Regions from separate parts of the Brenneria uluponensis genome, predicted to be linked through region 1. Evidence: predicted binding sites of a transcription regulator. Region 1 holds the regulator's gene; each other region holds the start of a gene.
What was found. The regulator CRP, encoded in region 1, controls carbon source genes, mostly activating them, when cyclic AMP is high. The targets are predictions, from matches to a motif close to ATGTGANNNNNNTCACAT.
Positions count from the first base shown of each region.

Region 2: a site for CRP is predicted at 3,078-3,095, ahead of azuC (stress response protein AzuC). Genes of this name have one in related genera too.
Region 3: a site for CRP is predicted at 3,347-3,364, ahead of RS889_RS13595 (2-hydroxycarboxylate transporter family protein). Genes of this name have one in related genera too.

Region 1 covers NZ_CP135917.1:359,514-365,331, forward strand. Annotated here, with positions in the region: gene RS889_RS01700 (helicase RepA family protein) at 1-600, shown strand, start outside; gene RS889_RS01705 (aminodeoxychorismate synthase component II) at 1,090-1,665, shown strand; gene argD (bifunctional acetylornithine/succinyldiaminopimelate transaminase) at 1,785-3,008, shown strand; gene crp (cAMP-activated global transcriptional regulator CRP) at 3,071-3,703, opposite strand; gene RS889_RS01720 (OsmC family protein) at 4,025-4,432, shown strand; gene RS889_RS01725 (LysR family transcriptional regulator) at 4,580-5,539, opposite strand; gene argH (argininosuccinate lyase) at 5,733-5,818, shown strand, end outside.
Region 2 covers NZ_CP135917.1:4,009,533-4,015,350, forward strand. Annotated here, with positions in the region: gene queF (NADPH-dependent 7-cyano-7-deazaguanine reductase QueF) at 1-511, shown strand, start outside; gene RS889_RS18570 (LysR family transcriptional regulator) at 761-1,672, opposite strand; gene RS889_RS18575 (tartrate dehydrogenase) at 1,782-2,861, shown strand; gene azuC (stress response protein AzuC) at 2,918-2,995, opposite strand; gene RS889_RS18580 (multidrug efflux MFS transporter) at 3,289-4,482, shown strand; gene RS889_RS18585 (hypothetical protein) at 4,530-4,706, shown strand; gene RS889_RS18590 (ABC transporter substrate-binding protein) at 4,812-5,818, shown strand, end outside.
Region 3 covers NZ_CP135917.1:2,896,696-2,902,513, forward strand. Annotated here, with positions in the region: gene citC ([citrate (pro-3S)-lyase] ligase) at 1-895, opposite strand, end outside; gene RS889_RS13590 (fumarylacetoacetate hydrolase family protein) at 975-1,853, opposite strand; gene RS889_RS13595 (2-hydroxycarboxylate transporter family protein) at 1,918-3,291, opposite strand; gene RS889_RS13600 (ATP-binding protein) at 3,723-5,366, shown strand; gene RS889_RS13605 (response regulator) at 5,356-5,818, shown strand, end outside.

The DNA of each region.
Region 1 (5,818 bases):
GAGAATGCGGCTAAAGATATGGGCGCATTCATTCAGGGATGCGATGCTATCAAAGCGGCAACACAGGCCACGGTGCTAATTATTCATCATTCCGGTAAAGATCAGGACAAAGGCGCACGAGGCTCCAGTGCCTTCCGTGCCGCGCTGGACGTGGAATTTAACGTCAGACGTGAAGGTGACGGCGGTGCGTTGATCCTCAGTTGCACCAAGATGAAAGATGCGGAAGAGCCGCCGCGCCGGGCCTATGACCTAAATTCTGTCAATCTGTACGTAGACGATGATGGCGATCAGATCACCTCGCTGGTACTGAACGATGAAGGCCGTGAAGTCAGAGAGGATGATGTTGGCAACGATCCTGATTTAGCCGGTATTTCTAGGCTGACGGAAAACCATGTCGCCTTATGGCAGGCCATTCGTTCACGTACGGGCAACGGCGAAGGCTGCACCCGTTCATTAGTACGAGACGATATGCGGGCAATGGGCTTTGATGTGAACAAGAAGTTCACCCGATGGTTGGACAAGCTGGAAAAAGATGGCCTGATCGCCTTTGACGGGGAACGGATCACGCCGTTATCGCAACGGAATAAGATGGGGGATTAAACGGGGGAAAGTGGGAGCGAACGGATAATGCGTCATCCTATCCGGCATTTTCCCCCACTTCCCACGCATATATAGACGCGAAGTGGGGGAATAACTTAACTCACTAATAAATAATCACTTTTAATCTAGCCATGAAAATCAGGTGGGGGAAGCCGTGCTCCTTGAGCAAGTGGGGGAAAGGTGGGGGATGGTTTTCTGTTCCCGATCTGGTGAGTTATGGAAAAATCACCCACATAAGAAAGATGAGCGCCAGCCCCTCCCAAAAAAGGGGCTGGCGCGATGTGATGGGTTCCGCCGTATGGTCATAGGTATCTTTAGCGTTTTGTTAAAGTAAATTTCTTGTCATCCCTTTCATGCTGGAGACAGGTACAATGGCTTTTACCGCTTTAGCCCACAAGCATGTATCGAAAAAAATTGCGGGTATTCTTGCGGGTATAAAAAGAAAGATCAAATAACATTTTTATTATTTATCAATAAGTTAGGTTTGATATGCTGCTATTAATTGATAACTATGATTCCTTTACCTATAACCTGTATCAGTATTTCTGTGAGTTGGGTGAGAATGTGTTGGTAAAGCGCAATGATGAACTGCAACTAGCAGATATTGAACGGTTAGCACCGCAGAGACTGGTGATATCACCTGGTCCTTGCACACCGGATGATGCTGGCATCTCGCTGGCGGCTATCCGCCATTTTGCCGGTAGACTGCCGATTCTGGGGGTTTGTCTTGGGCATCAGGCGCTGGGGCAGGTGTTTGGCGCACGAGTGATCCGTGCCCGGCAGGTAATGCATGGCAAAACATCATTAATTCAGCATACCAATGTGGGGGTGTTTACCGGGTTGGCTCAGCCGTTGAACGTCACGCGTTATCATTCTCTGGTGATCGACAAGGCTTCTCTGCCTGACTGTTTCGAGATTACCGCCTGGAGTGAGCATCAGCAGGGAATAGATGAAATCATGGGCATTCGTCACCGTTCTCTGCCTCTGGAAGGGGTGCAGTTTCACCCGGAAAGTATCCTGAGCCAGCAGGGGCATCAGTTATTGAAGAATTTTCTTGGTTTATAGTCATATAGTGGATAATTTTCTTTTCCAGCAGATTAATGATTGCCTCGTTATGACTTTTTATGCATATTTATTGACTATATTTTCATTCAAGGTAGTGAGATATTGAGGCGGGGAAGCAGATGGCAACAGATAAAATGGCGGTAACAAGAGACACTCACAATAAAGTAATACTTCCGGTTTATGCACCAGCGCAGTTTGTGCCGGTTAAAGGCAAGGGAAGCCGGGTTTGGGACCAGCAAGGTAAGGAATATATCGATTTTTCCGGCGGGATTGCAGTGACAGCGTTAGGGCATTGCCATCCGGCGTTGGTTGAAGCACTCAAACAGCAGGGGGAAACCCTGTGGCATACCAGCAATGTTTTTACCAATGAACCGGCTTTGCGGTTGGCAAGCAAGCTTATCAATGCGACGTTCGCGGATCGGGTCTTTTTCGTTAATTCCGGTGCGGAAGCTAATGAAGCGGCTTTCAAGCTGGCTCGTCACTATGCCATCAAGCGTTACAGTCCGTACAAAACCAAAATCATCGCGTTCTATCATGCATTCCATGGCCGAACACTATTTACTGTGTCGGTGGGGGGGCAGGCGAAATATGCGGATGGTTTCGGCCCTAAGCCGGCAGATATTATCCATGTACCGTTTAATGATCTGGCCGCTGTCAAAGCCGTTATGGATGACCACACCTGCGCGGTGGTGTTAGAGCCGGTGCAGGGCGAGGGTGGTGTTATTCCTGCAACGCCGGAATTTATAAACGGTGTGCGGGCGTTGTGCGATCAATATCAGGCGCTGATGGTGTTTGATGAAGTTCAGTGTGGGATGGGACGCACCGGTAAACTGTTCTCTTATATGCATTACGATGTTCAGCCGGATATTTTGACTACGGCCAAAGCGTTGGGCGGTGGTTTTCCCATTAGTGCAATGCTGACCACCGAGGAAATTGCTTCGGTGATGACGGTGGGGGTTCACGGTACGACGTATGGCGGTAATCCGTTGGCCTGCGCGGTGGCGGAAGCGGCGTTGGATACGATTAATACGCCGGAGGTGCTGTCAGGTGTGGCCGAGCGTCACGATCGTTTTGTGGCGGCGTTGAATACTATTAATGCGGAGTTCGGCATTTTCGACGAAATTCGTGGTCAAGGACTGTTGCTGGGCGTGGCGCTAAAACCTGAATGGCAGGGTCGGGCACGGGATTTCCTGACTGCTTCTGCTGAGCATGGCCTGATGATTTTGGTGGCAGGGCCGGATGTGATCCGTTTTGTACCTTCATTAGTCATTGAACTGGCCGATATCGATCAAGGCATGGCGCTTTTCGCCAAAGCGGTGGCACAGGTCGTCAACGGTCAGTAAGCCGTCTTTAGACAAAACGAAAAGAGCGTGCTGTGGCACGCTCTTTTGTTATCTGATATGGGTTAGCGGGTGCCATAAACCACGATGGTTTTCCCATGGGCAGATATAAGATTTTGATCTTCCAACATTTTCAGTATACGGCCTACTGTTTCGCGGGAGCACCCCACGATTTGGCCGATTTCCTGGCGGGTGATCTTAATCTGCATGCCATCTGGGTGGGTCATGGCATCAGGTTGTTTGGCCAGATTAAGCAACGTCTGAGCAATACGACCTGTTACGTCCAGGAAGGCAAGATTGCCCACTTTCTCTGACGTTACCTGTAGACGGTTCGCCATCTGAGCAGATAATCGCATCAGAATGTCAGGGTTAACCTGAATCAGTTGACGGAATTTTTTATATGAAATTTCAGCAACTTCGCAGGCAGTTTTGGCTCTCACCCAGGCACTTCGCTCCTGGCCTTCTTCAAACAATCCGAGTTCACCAATAAAATCCCCCTGATTGAGATAGGAGAGAATCATTTCTTTGCCTTCTTCATCTTTGATCAGCACTGCGACAGCACCTTTCACGATGTAGTAAAGCGTTTCTGCTTTTTCACCTTGGTGAATAAGCGTGCTCTTTGATGGATACTTGTGAATATGGCAATGAGAAAGGAACCATTCAAGAGTCGGGTCTGTTTGCGGTTTGCCGAGAACCATTCGCTGTCATCCTCTGTTGTAATTCACTGCGCAAATCACAGGGTTCAGAGTTCCCTGTACGGCGTGATAACATAGTTATAATTCAAATTCCGTGTAGGCGGAATGACGTCAGGGAATATATTAGGTCTCTATCGAGTGACGTCATGATCTGCTTGTTTTTTTGCTTTGGCTCGAAATAAGCAGATTCAGGATTCGTTTGTAACACAGGTTGCACGTAGTGTCTTGTGTTGTCTCGCTTCAGCATGACTAAGCTCTGATTATCAGGCTTTTTTGTACATAAGCGATGTAATATTTCAAAAATAGTTGATTGAGGGTGAATTTATGCAGGCGCGAGTGAAGTGGGTTGAAGGCTTAACGTTTATCGGTGAATCTGCCTCCGGACATCAGGTATTAATGGATGGCAATGCCGGTGATAAAGCGCCAAGCCCGATGGAAATGGTGCTGATGTCTGTCGGTGGGTGTAGTGCTATTGATGTGGTTTCCATTCTGCAAAAAGGCCGTAATGATGTGGTGGACTGTGAAGTCCGGCTGACTTCGGATCGTAAAACCGATGCCCCTCGTTTGTTCACTGCCATCAATCTGCATTTTATCGTTACTGGTAAGGGACTGGCCGATAAGGTCGTGGAGCGAGCGGTTTCCCTTTCAGCTGAAAAATATTGCTCTGTCGCGTTGATGCTGGGTCAGGCGGTGGATATTACCCACAGTCATGAAGTGCGTGACGTGGCGTAGAGCTTTAATGACCGTGAGGTGGGTATATCTCACGGTTGTCAGTGGCACGCGCTGCTGTTCGAGGTGGCGCCGTAGTAAGTGCTGATGCTGATGTAGTGAACACGTAGTATCGAAAATGAGTGGTAGGCACCAAAATAGTGCATGTGATTATGATTCACTCTGGATGCCCAACGCGTCCATAAATAATTTTATGATCGTATTTATTCTTTTCCCTTTTTTGATAATAAAACAGAATCGGGTGAAAATGGTTAATGATTCTGAAGTAATAGGCCGTAGTAAATTTTGTTCAACATATCTTTCTGCATAATGGCAAGGGAGATAGCCAATAAAATGCCCAGTCAGAATGAGCATGGCGACAGATTCAATTTGCACCGCCTGAATATTGCTATTCTTGAAATTAAATACCTTATTTTTATGATGCATGCTGGCGTAACTATGATTAATGACTTTAGCATTTTTCAACATATCAATAGTGATATCCGAGTCATTTAAATGGAAGAATTCATGCTCGTTACTACAATATATTTGTGACTCTTCCTGATAGAGAAAATAATATTCAAACTCGCTTTTTTCTTCATAAACCGGAGCAATAGCGCAGGTTAATCGGCCTTCGTTTAATCCTCTCTCAAGATTGTCGAGCTGTTCCGTTTGAAGCCTGATGTTCAGTTTTGGTGCGACGTAAGCGAGTTGACGCACCGCTTTGGTGATGGGCGACTGACGGTCGGTGATGGTGTTATCAATCACACTGATATTGATTTCACCGAGGATTTCATTACGGCTACTTTGCAGACGATCGCGAAATTGATTGATGGAAGAAAATAGCTCCAACGTGGCCTGATAGACGATGCTGCCATATTCGGTAAGAAAGAAACCATCACGGCCACGGCTGCATAGTGTCATCCCAAGGCGAATTTCCAGATCAGAAACCTGTTTGCTTATTGCTGCCAATCCAATGTTTAATTCATGGCTTGCAGAAGTAAAACCTCCGGCTTCAACAACGCTTTTGAATACGCGTAATAGTTTTAAGTCCACATTATTGATGCTTATCTGTGAGCTTTCATTTTTTTCTGTCAGTAGGTTTCTGAAATCGGAAAGTTTACTTTCCATAATTGGTATTTACCTCCCGATGTTTTTTCAACAAATATGATGTTCGACGGATTTAATATTATTTGTTGAGATTCATCACTATCGGGCAATAAGCTTTTATTATTATAGAGCGATTCCCCAAATATAAAATTTCTTTCTTCATTTCATTCTCAGAAAAGAATAACGCATTCAATATGCCAGCATGAGGGTTGTTATGTCCAACAGTTCTGAGCTTCTTTGGGGAGCCCGTTTTAAAAGTGCGCCTGCGGCAGCACTGACCGCGTTATCCCGTTGTCCCGA
Region 2 (5,818 bases), 1.4 Mb from region 1:
CTTAATCAACGATTTGTCTGAAGCCGCCAAGGGAGATGTCAAGGTTACGCTGTACCCTGGATTATCTGGTTACCCTTCGGCTATTGATACACTGCCCGGTATCAATATTGACGATCTGGATATTGAAGTGAACAACTATGACTTTAATCCGGATTATCTGAAATACGCCATATCCGAAAAATCAGACGATATCGCTGAAACACTATGCTCCAATTTACTGAAATCCAACTGTCTAGTGACCTATCAGCCTGACTGGGGCAGCGTCGTCATTAACTATGAAGGTAAGCAGATCGATCGAGAATGTCTGCTACGTTATCTGATCTCTTTTCGTCAGCATAATGAGTTTCATGAACAGTGCGTGGAAAGGATCTTCAATGATATCAAACGCTACTGCCAACCTCAGAAACTGACCGTGTTTGCCCGTTATACGCGACGTGGCGGACTGGACATCAACCCATTCCGCAGTGATTTCGAAGAAAAAACAACGACGGGACGCCTGATTCGTCAATAAACCGCTATACCCCAAATAATTCGAGTTGCAGGAAGGCGGAAAGAGAGTGAATCCCGAGGAGCTTACTCAGGTAAGTGATTCGGGTGAACGAACGCAGCCAACACACCTGCAACTTGAAGTATGACGGGTATAACCTTTCCGCCTACGGTTAAACTGAGTCATGCCCGTGCAATACCGGGCATGACGCGATAGAACAATAAAAAAATATATCAACAACCTGGGATGTTCCAGTGTAAACGGGGATAGCGTCTAATCAGTTGCCTCAGTTACCCCTTTCACCATCAAATGCTGCTTCAGGTAGAGAATAAACGTATTAATACGCACCGGTACATGACGGCGATGCTGATAAACCGCATAAATATCCGCATCAGGCGTTTTGAAATCCGTCAGCAGCGCCACCAGTTCCCCCCGTTCGAGATGAGCCTTCACATCCCAGAAAGAGCGCAGGATAATACCTTGCCCATCCAACGCATAATGCACAATCGTTTCACCATCATTGCTGGAAAGGTTGCCGAAAGCACGATGTGTCAGCTCCTCACCGTCCCGATAAAAACGCCATAACGCATAGTCACTCTCATACTGACGCAGCACCAGGCAATTATGGGCAACCAGCTCCGCTACCGTTGTCGGTGTTCCGGCACGTTCAAGATAGGCAGGTGCTGCGCACAATATGCGGGGATTACTCATCAGTTTATGAGCAATCAAGCGGGAGTCCGGTGGCTCCCCCACCCGGATATCAATATCAACCCCGGCATCCAACATGTTTACTGGCAAGCTCGCTAGCCGAAGTTGTATCTCCAGTTCAGGATGCTGCTGGGAAAAGGAGGAAATCAGTGGTGCGACATACCGTCGGCCAAAACCAAAAGAGGCATTGATGGTTAACTTACCGCGTAACGCCAGTTGATTACGGCCCACCACACTTTCCAGCTCTTCAATCTCATTCAGTATCGGTAGCGCCCCTTCAGCATAAAGTTGTCCTTCCGGGGTCAAATCCAGGCGTCGGGTCGTTCGTTGAATCAACTGCACACCCAAACGGTGTTCAAGCCGAGTCAATCGTTTACTGACTGCGGGCAGTGACACGCCCTGTTCCCGTGCCACGGCAGTCAGGCTGCCAAGAAACGCGATGCGACTGAAAAACAGCAGATCATCAATAGCACTCATGCATTCTTCTCTTTAATTCAACAATGACTTGCTCATAAGGCGAATTGTTTACATAAGACAGAGTAAATACACTGGTTCCTACGTTAGTACAACCACACAGGAATCTCTGATGTCTGCACCTCACTACAAAATTGCTGTTATTCCCGGCGATGGAATTGGCAAAGAAGTCATGCCGGAAGGCGTACGGGTGATGGATCGCGCCGCACAACAATTCGGTTTGAACATCCAATGGGAATGGTTCGATTTCGCCAGCGCCGATTACTATCTCAAGCATGGCAAAATGATGCCGGATAACTGGTTTTCCCTGCTGAAAGACGTTGATGCTATTTATTTCGGCGCTGTTGGCTGGCCGGAAGTGGTAGCGGACCACGTGTCACTCTGGCAATCCCTGTTGTTGTTTCGTCGCGAGTTTGATCAGTACGTCAATCTACGTCCTTGCCGCTTGATGCCGGGGGTAAAAACGCCACTGGCCGGACGTCATCCGGGGGATATCGATTTCTATATCGTGCGCGAGAATACCGAAGGGGAGTACTCCAGCGTTGGAGGTACGATGTTCGCCGGTACTGATCGGGAAGTAGTGATACAGGAAACAGTAATGACCCGCGTCGGGGTTGATCGCATTCTGAAATTCGCTTACGAGCTGGCGATGCGTCGTCCTAAAAAACACCTCACATCGGCGACCAAATCCAATGGTATCGCTATCACCATGCCATATTGGGATAGCCGTGTCGCAGAGATGGGGAAAAACTATCCGCAGGTCACGGTGGATAAATTCCATATCGATATCCTCAGCGCCAACTTTGTACTGCATCCGGACTGGTTTGATGTGGTGGTTGCCAGTAACCTGTTTGGCGATATTCTTTCCGACCTTGGTCCGGCCTGTACCGGCACCATTGGCATTGCACCATCGGCCAACATCAACCCGGCCCGAAATTTTCCCAGCCTGTTTGAACCGGTACATGGTTCAGCGCCGGATATCGCGGGGAAAGGCATTGCCAATCCGATTGGTCAAATATGGTGTGGCGCGATGATGCTGGAACACTTAGGGCATTTCGATGCCGGTGCAGCGGTATTGAAAGCAATTGAAACTGTGCTGGCGCAAGGGCCGGAACAGGCGCCACTGACGCGAGATCTGGGAGGGAAAGGCAATACTGAATCATTGGGAAGAGCGATTGCTGACGCACTGTAAGTGAGAATCGAGAAAACACAAAAAAAGGCCGCTAAACGGCCTTTTTCATAGAAATATTAATGCATGGCGCCAGGAGGAACATCTTTATAGACGTTGACATAAGCGGCCAGGATTTTTTTCAGTAATTTACGCACGTTGATTACCTTGGTTTACGTTGTTGTCTTGTTACTTACCGGTGAAATATTCTACTGAATGTTGATAAACACCACAATATTTTTGTGATATGCATCACAAAAATATTCATGTATTCATCTTCTGGTGTATTAATAACGCGACATATGCTGGTTTTTAGGACCTAAAATCAGACAAGTTTTAACGTACTGATGTAACCTGTTTCGTTATTCTTTGATATATAAAAGCATTTCACGATGACATAAAAACAGCCATACTAGTACTTCGCCGCCTAAGTCATTACCATTCTTATCTTATGGAAACATGGAAACTCAATCTCTTCTCTGCCTGGCTAGGATGCTTTTTCACCGGCATGGCAATGAGCCAGATCCTACCTTTTCTACCACTGTATATAGAACAGCTTGGCGTCACTGATCATGCGTCACTGAATCTCTGGTCTGGTCTGGTTTTCAGCTCATCCTTTCTGGTTTCAGCCATTGTCGCACCGCTATGGGGAAGTCTGGCTGATCGTAAAGGCCGCAAGCTGATGCTGTTGCGGGCCGCGCTGGGGATGGCGATCGTCATGTGTCTACAAGGTTTGGCAACCAACGTCTGGCAACTGTTTTTCCTGCGCGCGGCAATGGGCCTGACATCCGGTTTCATTCCCAATGCCATGGCGTTGATTGCCTCGCAAGTGCCACGCACCAAAAGCGGCTGGGCACTGGGAACACTCTCCACCGGGCAAGTTTCTGGCGTGATTATTGGCCCGCTGCTAGGGGGGTTCATGGCGGATCACCTCGGGCTACGGCTGGTATTCTTCGTCACTGGCGGCATGTTGTTCATCAGCTTTTTAATCACGCTATTCGCTATCAAAGAGAGTGTTATCAAAGTCAGTAAAGCCGACCGGCTAAGTGGAAAGGCGGTGTTCTCCACGTTGCCTTTTCCAATGCTGATTATCAGTTTGTTCTTCACCACCATGATGATCCAGATGGCAAACGGCTCGATCAGCCCTATTCTGACGCTATTTATCCGTAATCTCTCGCCCGGTATTGATAATATTGCCTTTATCAGTGGCGTCATTGCCTCCGTCCCAGGTATTTCCGCATTGATATCAGCGCCCCGGCTCGGCCGGTTAGGTGACAGAATTGGTTCTCAGCGAGTGCTGATTGTCGCGTTGATTTTCTGTGCCTTGCTATTTTTCCTGATGTCTTCCGTGCAAAATGCCACACAGTTGGGTATTTTGCGCTTCCTGCTCGGGTTCGCCGACGGTGCCCTGATGCCCGCTGTACAGACCTTGCTGGTTAAATACAGTAGCCAGCAGGTAACGGGTCGTATCTTTGGTTATAACCAGTCTTTTGGCTATATGGGCAATGTCGTCGGCCCGCTGCTCGGTTCCAGCATTTCCGCCATGGTAGGCTACCGCTGGGTATTTTTGGTGACGGCTCTGCTGGTACTGATCAACATGCTACAGTTGCTCATCAGTTTCCGCCGTCTGCCAAGAAAAACCTGATGTTCCAGACTGTTGGCTAACCGATGTATGGCGTCAGAACGGTGATAATGGGAAAGAAGAGTAATGCATCTGCGCCAATACTGGCGCGGATTGAAGCTTACAAAGATGTACTTGCAGCGTCTTTACTCTCTCCCCATTATCGCGGCTACTTGCACTTTGCCATCAAACGCATGTTCTTTATTCTCCATACCCTACACGCCGATAGCCAGGTTATAGCGGCTTAGTTGTCGCATCGCAGACTCTTCATCTGCCTTTCATGATTTTGTCATCTTCCTCCTCAAAGATAGCGCCTGTGCAAACGTATGCACTCCTGAAAAAAGGCGCTCACTATGTTTGGCAAGAAACCACTTTCACGTTTTATTCTCGCTTCCGGGCTGCTGTTTAGCCTGATAGGCCACGCAGCAGATTTGGTCATCGCTGGCCGCGATGACGTTTATGGCAAAGCACTCGACAGCACACTGACCCGTTTCCAGCAGAAACACCCCGGCAAGCAGATTGAACTGCTTAAGCTGCCCTACGGCAACCTGTATGAAAAACTGGTCATCTCCATGCGTGAAAACGCATCAGCCTACGATCTGGTATTGATGGACGATACCTGGAGTCCTGAGTTTGCAGGTAACGGCTGGCTGCAACCGCTACCGAAAAAGATGCAGAGCAATGACTTTATCCCGGCGGTGATGGACATCTCCCGTGTGCCGGAAAAAACCGGCCCGGCATACAGTTTACCGGTAGTCGGTAACGTAGAAATGTTTGCCCTGCGCAAGGATCTGTTCGACAAACATCAGCTTAAAGCCCCCACCAGTTGGGACGATGTGTTGAGCAGTGCGAAAATCCTGCAACAACAGGAACCCGGTATATCCGGCGTGGTGTTCCGCGGCATGAAAGGCAACCCGATCGTCTCTGGTTTTATGCCTATTCTGTGGGCCTACAACGGCGCAGTGGTTAAAGATGGTAAAGCTGCGCTGGATTCCCCACAGGCGTTACAAGCCCTGAAAACCTTCATCGCGTTAAAAGCGTTCGCGCCAACTGGTGTAGATGTTTATAACGCCGCCGATGTCCGTCAGTCGCTGGAGCAAGGTAAAGCAGCGATGGCGATTGAAGTGTGGCCGGCATGGGCGGCGGCGCTGGATAACCCGGACAAATCCAAGGTCGTAGGTAAGGTTGAATTACAACCGGCACCCGGACAGGTTGCCGGCCCATCCCCTATGCTAGGCATCTGGCAGATGGCGATTACCAAAAACAGCCAACACAGCAAGCTGGCGCAAGAATTCCTGACCTACCTCACCAGTGCTGAAAATCAGAAAGCGTTGGCGCTGGAACTGGGACTTCCGCCGAC
Region 3 (5,818 bases), 2.5 Mb from region 1:
CAATTTCAATCACTTTCAGAGCCGGGGCATTGACTAACTGCGACTGTTCCAGCCAATAATGCATGTCCTGGTTATACTGATGGGTGACCGGACAGAATGGCTCAGTCCCGACAAAGCGTTGGTTAATACCGAGAGCCGGCGCGATATATTGCCGGAAAATGATCAGATCCAGCGCGGAGTGCGCCTGGGTGATCAATTTTTCTTCTTTCAGGAAATAACCGGGGAAAGTGGCCTTGGAGATCATATATTCTGACCCGATATGCACCGTCAGATTTCGGATGTGGGCCACGCCCTGTCTCACCATATCCAGGCGTTCGGTAAACGGGAAAAAGGAGACATCTTCCCGCACCACAAAGATGTGTAGCCAATCGCAGGCCGCGGCCGCCTGCTCCGCCAAATAGCAGTGCCCCAGGGTAAACGGATTGGCATTCATCACGATGGCGCCAATGTTATCACCCGGTTGTCTCTGTTTGGTCAGTGTCTGGCAATACTGTTTGATGCCGATGGGCGTGTTTTCCATCAATACAGCGGCATTATCATACTGAGCCAGCGGGTAGAATCCGCAGCCACGGAAAATATTGATATTATCGGGTTTGGTATACAAAAACAGGTGAAACCGGCCACGCAACGCGGCCTGTTGCACCACTTCATTCACCACCTGGACACCCAGGTTGAGGTCACGAAAAGCGGGATCGACCGCAACACATTTAATGGTGTTAGCCGCCAGTCCGGCACAGGCGACCAGTTGGCCATCATGCCTGCCCACCACAAAGGTCTCAATGTCATTATCCATCCCCAGTTGGCAATGGGCCAGAAACTGACGCACAACCACGACATCCTGCGTATGGACGCCCACCTCAAGGGTGGTAAAAACAAGAGCCTCATCGGCATACATAACAGTAATCCTGCATATAGCTAAAGTAATTCAACATAAACGCTGACAGACGTCTTCGGGTCATCCCGAAGACTGATCCTCAGTGAGCCAGCGCAGCGGCGGGCATCGCTTTTGCCGGCCGGCTGGCTTCGGCGATGGTGTTACGTAAATGACCGACATTTTCAATCTCAACTTCGATGCAATCACCCGGTTTCATAAACAGCGGTGGCGTGCGTTTTTTACCTACGCCGCCAGGTGAACCGGTAATGATCACATCACCCGCGCTCAGGGCAGTGAAAGTGCTGATGTATTCAATCAGTTCGGCAATGGTATGGATCATGCTGCGGGTGTTGTCGTCCTGTACCATACGCCCATTCAGATAGGTGCGAATGGCCAACGCGTGCGGATCAGGGATTTCGTCACGGGTAGTCAGATACGGCCCGAATGCGCCGGTTTTCTGCCAATTCTTGCCAGCGGTAAACCAGCTGTGCTGCCAGTCACGAGCGGAGCCATCCATATAGCAGCTATAACCGGCGACGTGAGACAACGCCTCTGTACGGGAAATGTTCTGGCCATCTTTGCCAATCACAACGGCCAGTTCACCTTCATAATCAAATTCATTGGAGAAGGTTGGTTTGAGTACGTCGGTACCGTGGCCGGTCTGTGAATCGGCAAAGCGGACAAACAGGGTCGGTGCCGGGTTCAGTTCATTGAACTCTTTACGTTTTTCGGCATAGTTCATCCCGACGCACAAGATTTTGGACGGTGTCACAATCACGGGTAAGAAGGTAACGTCCGACACTGACACATCCGGTGTGGCATGGATAAATTCAGCCGCCTCGTGCAGGGCGTCACCCGCCAGCAGCGCTTTCAAATCTGCATAGCGCTGACCGAGTTTGCTGCCCAGGTCGATTAAGCCAGCCGGGGTGTAAATCCCGTAACTGTTTTTGCCGTTATAGCGATAGCTTGCAAGTTTCATAATAATTCCCGGTTAAAATGAAACTGCGGTGATTTGCAGTTTCATCTTTTTACTTAACAAAACATCAGACCAAAAAGTTGCCCAGAATCAGTAGTGCCAGAGAGACATTGATAGCCCCGCCGATACGAGTGGCAATCTGTGCGAAAGGCATCAGCACCATACGATTACCGGAAGTCAGGATAGCAACGTCGCCGGTACCACCCTGTCCACTCTGACAACAGGAGACAATGGCAACATCAATCGGGTGCATACCAATTTTTTTACCAACAAAGAAGCCGGTAGCGACCAGAGCGCCCACAGTGGAAACGATAACCAGCAGATTGGAAATGGTGAACGCATTCACCAACTCCTGCCATGGTGTAATCGCCACACCCACCGCGAACAGAATCGGGTATGTCACTGACGTCTGGAAAAATTTATAAACGACCTGTGAGCCTTCCTGAATACGCGGAGAGGCACCGTGAGCCAATTTGATCAATACCGCGATAAACAACATGCCCACTGGCGCCGGCAGACCGATCAGTTTGTTACCCAGCATACCTACCATGTACAGCAGTACCGCCAGCAGAGCGCCGGTAGCTATGGTAGTCACATCGGTTTTACCACTGGTTAACGCCGTCAAAGACGTGGGAATACTGCCTGTTGCATTACCTTTGTTCGGCATCAGTTCGCCTTCACCGGTCAGGTGCGGATAACGTTTACCCAACTGATTCAAACAGCCGGCGATGATGATAGCGGTCAGACTACCCAACATCACGATAGGCAGAATACGGCCCAAGGCGACACCTTGTTCCATATGCAGCAAGGTGGCATACCCCATCGACAGCGGAATGGCGCCTTCACCCACCCCACCAGCCATGATCGGCAACACCAGGAAGAAAAAGATATGGAACGGATTCATACCCAACGCCATACCGACGCCCATACCCACCAGCATACCGACCACTTCGCCACACACCATGGGGAAGAAAATACGCAGGAAACCCTGAATCAAGGTCTGCCGGTTCATGCTCATGATGCTGCCGACGATAATGCAGCAGATGTAGAGATACAGAATGTGGGTGGATTTATAGAACTGGGTAGTAGACTGAACAATGGTGTCCGGTAACAGGCCGTAATGCACCATTGCAGAAGGAATAAAGGTAGCGCAGATCGCTGCTGCCCCCATTTTACCCACGATAGGTAACCGTTTACCGAACTCGCCGCAGGCAAAACCAAAAAACGCCAGTGTTGCAACCATCACGACGATGTCGCTAGGCAGTTTCCCATTCAGACAATCAATTCCGATTAACGCACCAGCTAATAAAAATAGCGGTACCGGAATAATACCTACTTTATAGGTATCCAGAATGTGCCACCATTTTTCTTTTAATGATAATGAAACCTTTGCCGAGGCCTCATCTTTCACAACAATATACGAATCATCAGTGGTACTCATAACCTTCTCCCCTTGTTATTTTCCTGGGCATAGTAGGAGGTCAATGGCTATTATTATGTGATAATCATCAAATTAAAAAACGAGTTTTAATGGCACTTATGATTTTTATGGTTTTTATTAAAAAGTCATTTAAAAACAATGAATTAATAAAACAAAATTCATGCAGAAACTTTAAAAACTTTATGGTTTTTATGGTGTTAATTAGGCGTTTTATAATAATTTATTTTTATGTTGTGAAAAGGTAATTAACTTGTTTATCAAGACGGTTAATTTGGTCTAAATGTTACTAATAATAAATAACAAAAAAACACACGATTTAAAACTTTATCGCGTAGCGGCTCACAAGATTATATTCACCTCCCCTTCTTCTACTCCATTCATGATAAATTATCCACTCCAGCACAGATTGATTTGACGGCTTTTTAACGACGATGAAATACAGACTCACTTTCCATATCAAGTTGTTCATTTACTTGATTATTTTCTTCTCGGTACTGTTATTGATGGTAGGTGGCTACTACTATTACTCGGTGGACAAACAACTTTATACCGAGTTAGGTAATCGTGCCCAGGTGCAGGCACGGGAGATCGCCATCATTCCGTCGCTAATTGACGCCGTAAAAAAACGGGATATTGCCGCCATCCGCACGCTGGGTAATAAGCTAAAACAGCGCAGTGACGCCAGCTTTATCGTTATCGGCGATCAGCACGCCATACACCTGTACCATTCCGAAGATCCCGCGGCGCTGGGTAAAAAAATGGTCGGCGGAGACAATAAGGATGTGCTGGCGGGGAAAAGCATTATTTCATTGCGACGTGGTGGTATCGGCATTTCTTTGCGCAGCAAGGCGCCGATCATGGATGGAAACACCGTGATTGGTATCGTTTCCGTGGGTTACCTGAAAAGCCACATTGATAACCTGACACTCGGTAAAGTCGGCCACGTTCTGTTAGTCATTCTGTCCTTGCTGCTAGCGCTGTTCTGTTTTTCCTGGTGGTTCTCACGCAATCTGAAAAAACAGATGTTCGGGCTGGAGCCTCTGGAGATCCGCCTGCTGGTCCGGCAGCAAAAAGCGCTGTTGGAGTCCATTTACGAGGGCGTGATCGCCATTGATAAACAACATCGTATTGCCGTGATTAACCACGCAGCCAAAGAGTTGCTGGGGCTGGACGGACCATCTTACAAATTGCGTGGCAAACCGATTGAAGAAGTGATTAAATCCGTTCCCTTTTTTGCCAATGAGGACATGTGGGTGACGGACACGCACGACGAAATCTGTCGTTTCAACCATATTACGGTGATTGCCAGCCGGGTACGTATCATGCTGAAAGATGAGCTACAGGGTTGGGTCATTAGTTTCCGTGACAAAAACGACATCCACAGTCTCAGTCTGCAATTGAGCCAGGTAAAGCGCTACGCCAACAGTCTGCGTATTTTGCGCCATGAACAACTCAACTGGACGGCCACGCTAGCCGGATTATTACATCTGAAACGCTATGATGAAGCGGTGCAATATATTGAAGCGCAATCAGAAAGCGCCCAGGTGGTACTGGATTTCGTTTCGCGTCGTTTCTGTTCCCCCGCGCTCTGTGGTCTGCTACTGGGGAAATATGCCAGCGCGCATGAAAAAGGCATCGAACTACTGTTTGACCCACGCTGCCAGTTGAATGGAATTCCCGCCGCACTCAATGAAACCGAACTCATGTCGATTATCGGCAATTTGATCGATAATGCAGTGGAGGCCACACTAACCTGCCAGGAAGCCCATTATCCTGTTGAAGTTTACATTCATGACGGTGAGCAGGAACTGGTGATTGAAATTGCTGATCAGGGAGCAGGTATTGACCCAAATATCGCCGAACGGATATTTGAAATGGGTGTCACCAGTAAGTTGGAAGGCGATCATGGATTGGGTCTGCATCTGGTAGCCAGTTATGTTAATCAGGCTCACGGGGTGATTGAGGTTTCCGCCAACCAACCGCACGGAGCAATTTTTTCCATTTTTATTCCCAAAAATTCTTCCTTTAATCAACCTACAGAGACTCACAGGGATTCAGAGCACCATGCCTATTGATAATTTCAACGTCTTGATCGTTGAAGATGAAAACAAGCTGGCGACTATCCAAGCTGAATTTATCGAAAAAAACTTTAACATGCGGGTGGTCGGCATTGCCGCCACCTTATCCGAAGCAAAACGGTTGTTACAACTGTACAAGCCACGATTGATTTTGCTGGATAATTATCTGCCGGATGGTGAAGGTGTATCACTCATTGAAAGCGAATTGCTGAAAGGCATGAACTGCTCGGTTATTTTTATCACCGCCGCCAGTGATATGAACACCTGCGCGCAGGCTATCCGCTGCGGAGCGTTTGATTACATCATCAAACCTGTCTCTTACCCGCGTCTGCGTTCGTCGTTAGAGCGTTTTATCCAGTTTGTGAAAACCCAGCACACTTACAAAATCGTCGACCAGCAAAATGTGGATGTGCTTTATCAGCTTCAGGCGTCGACCGTACCAAATGGCC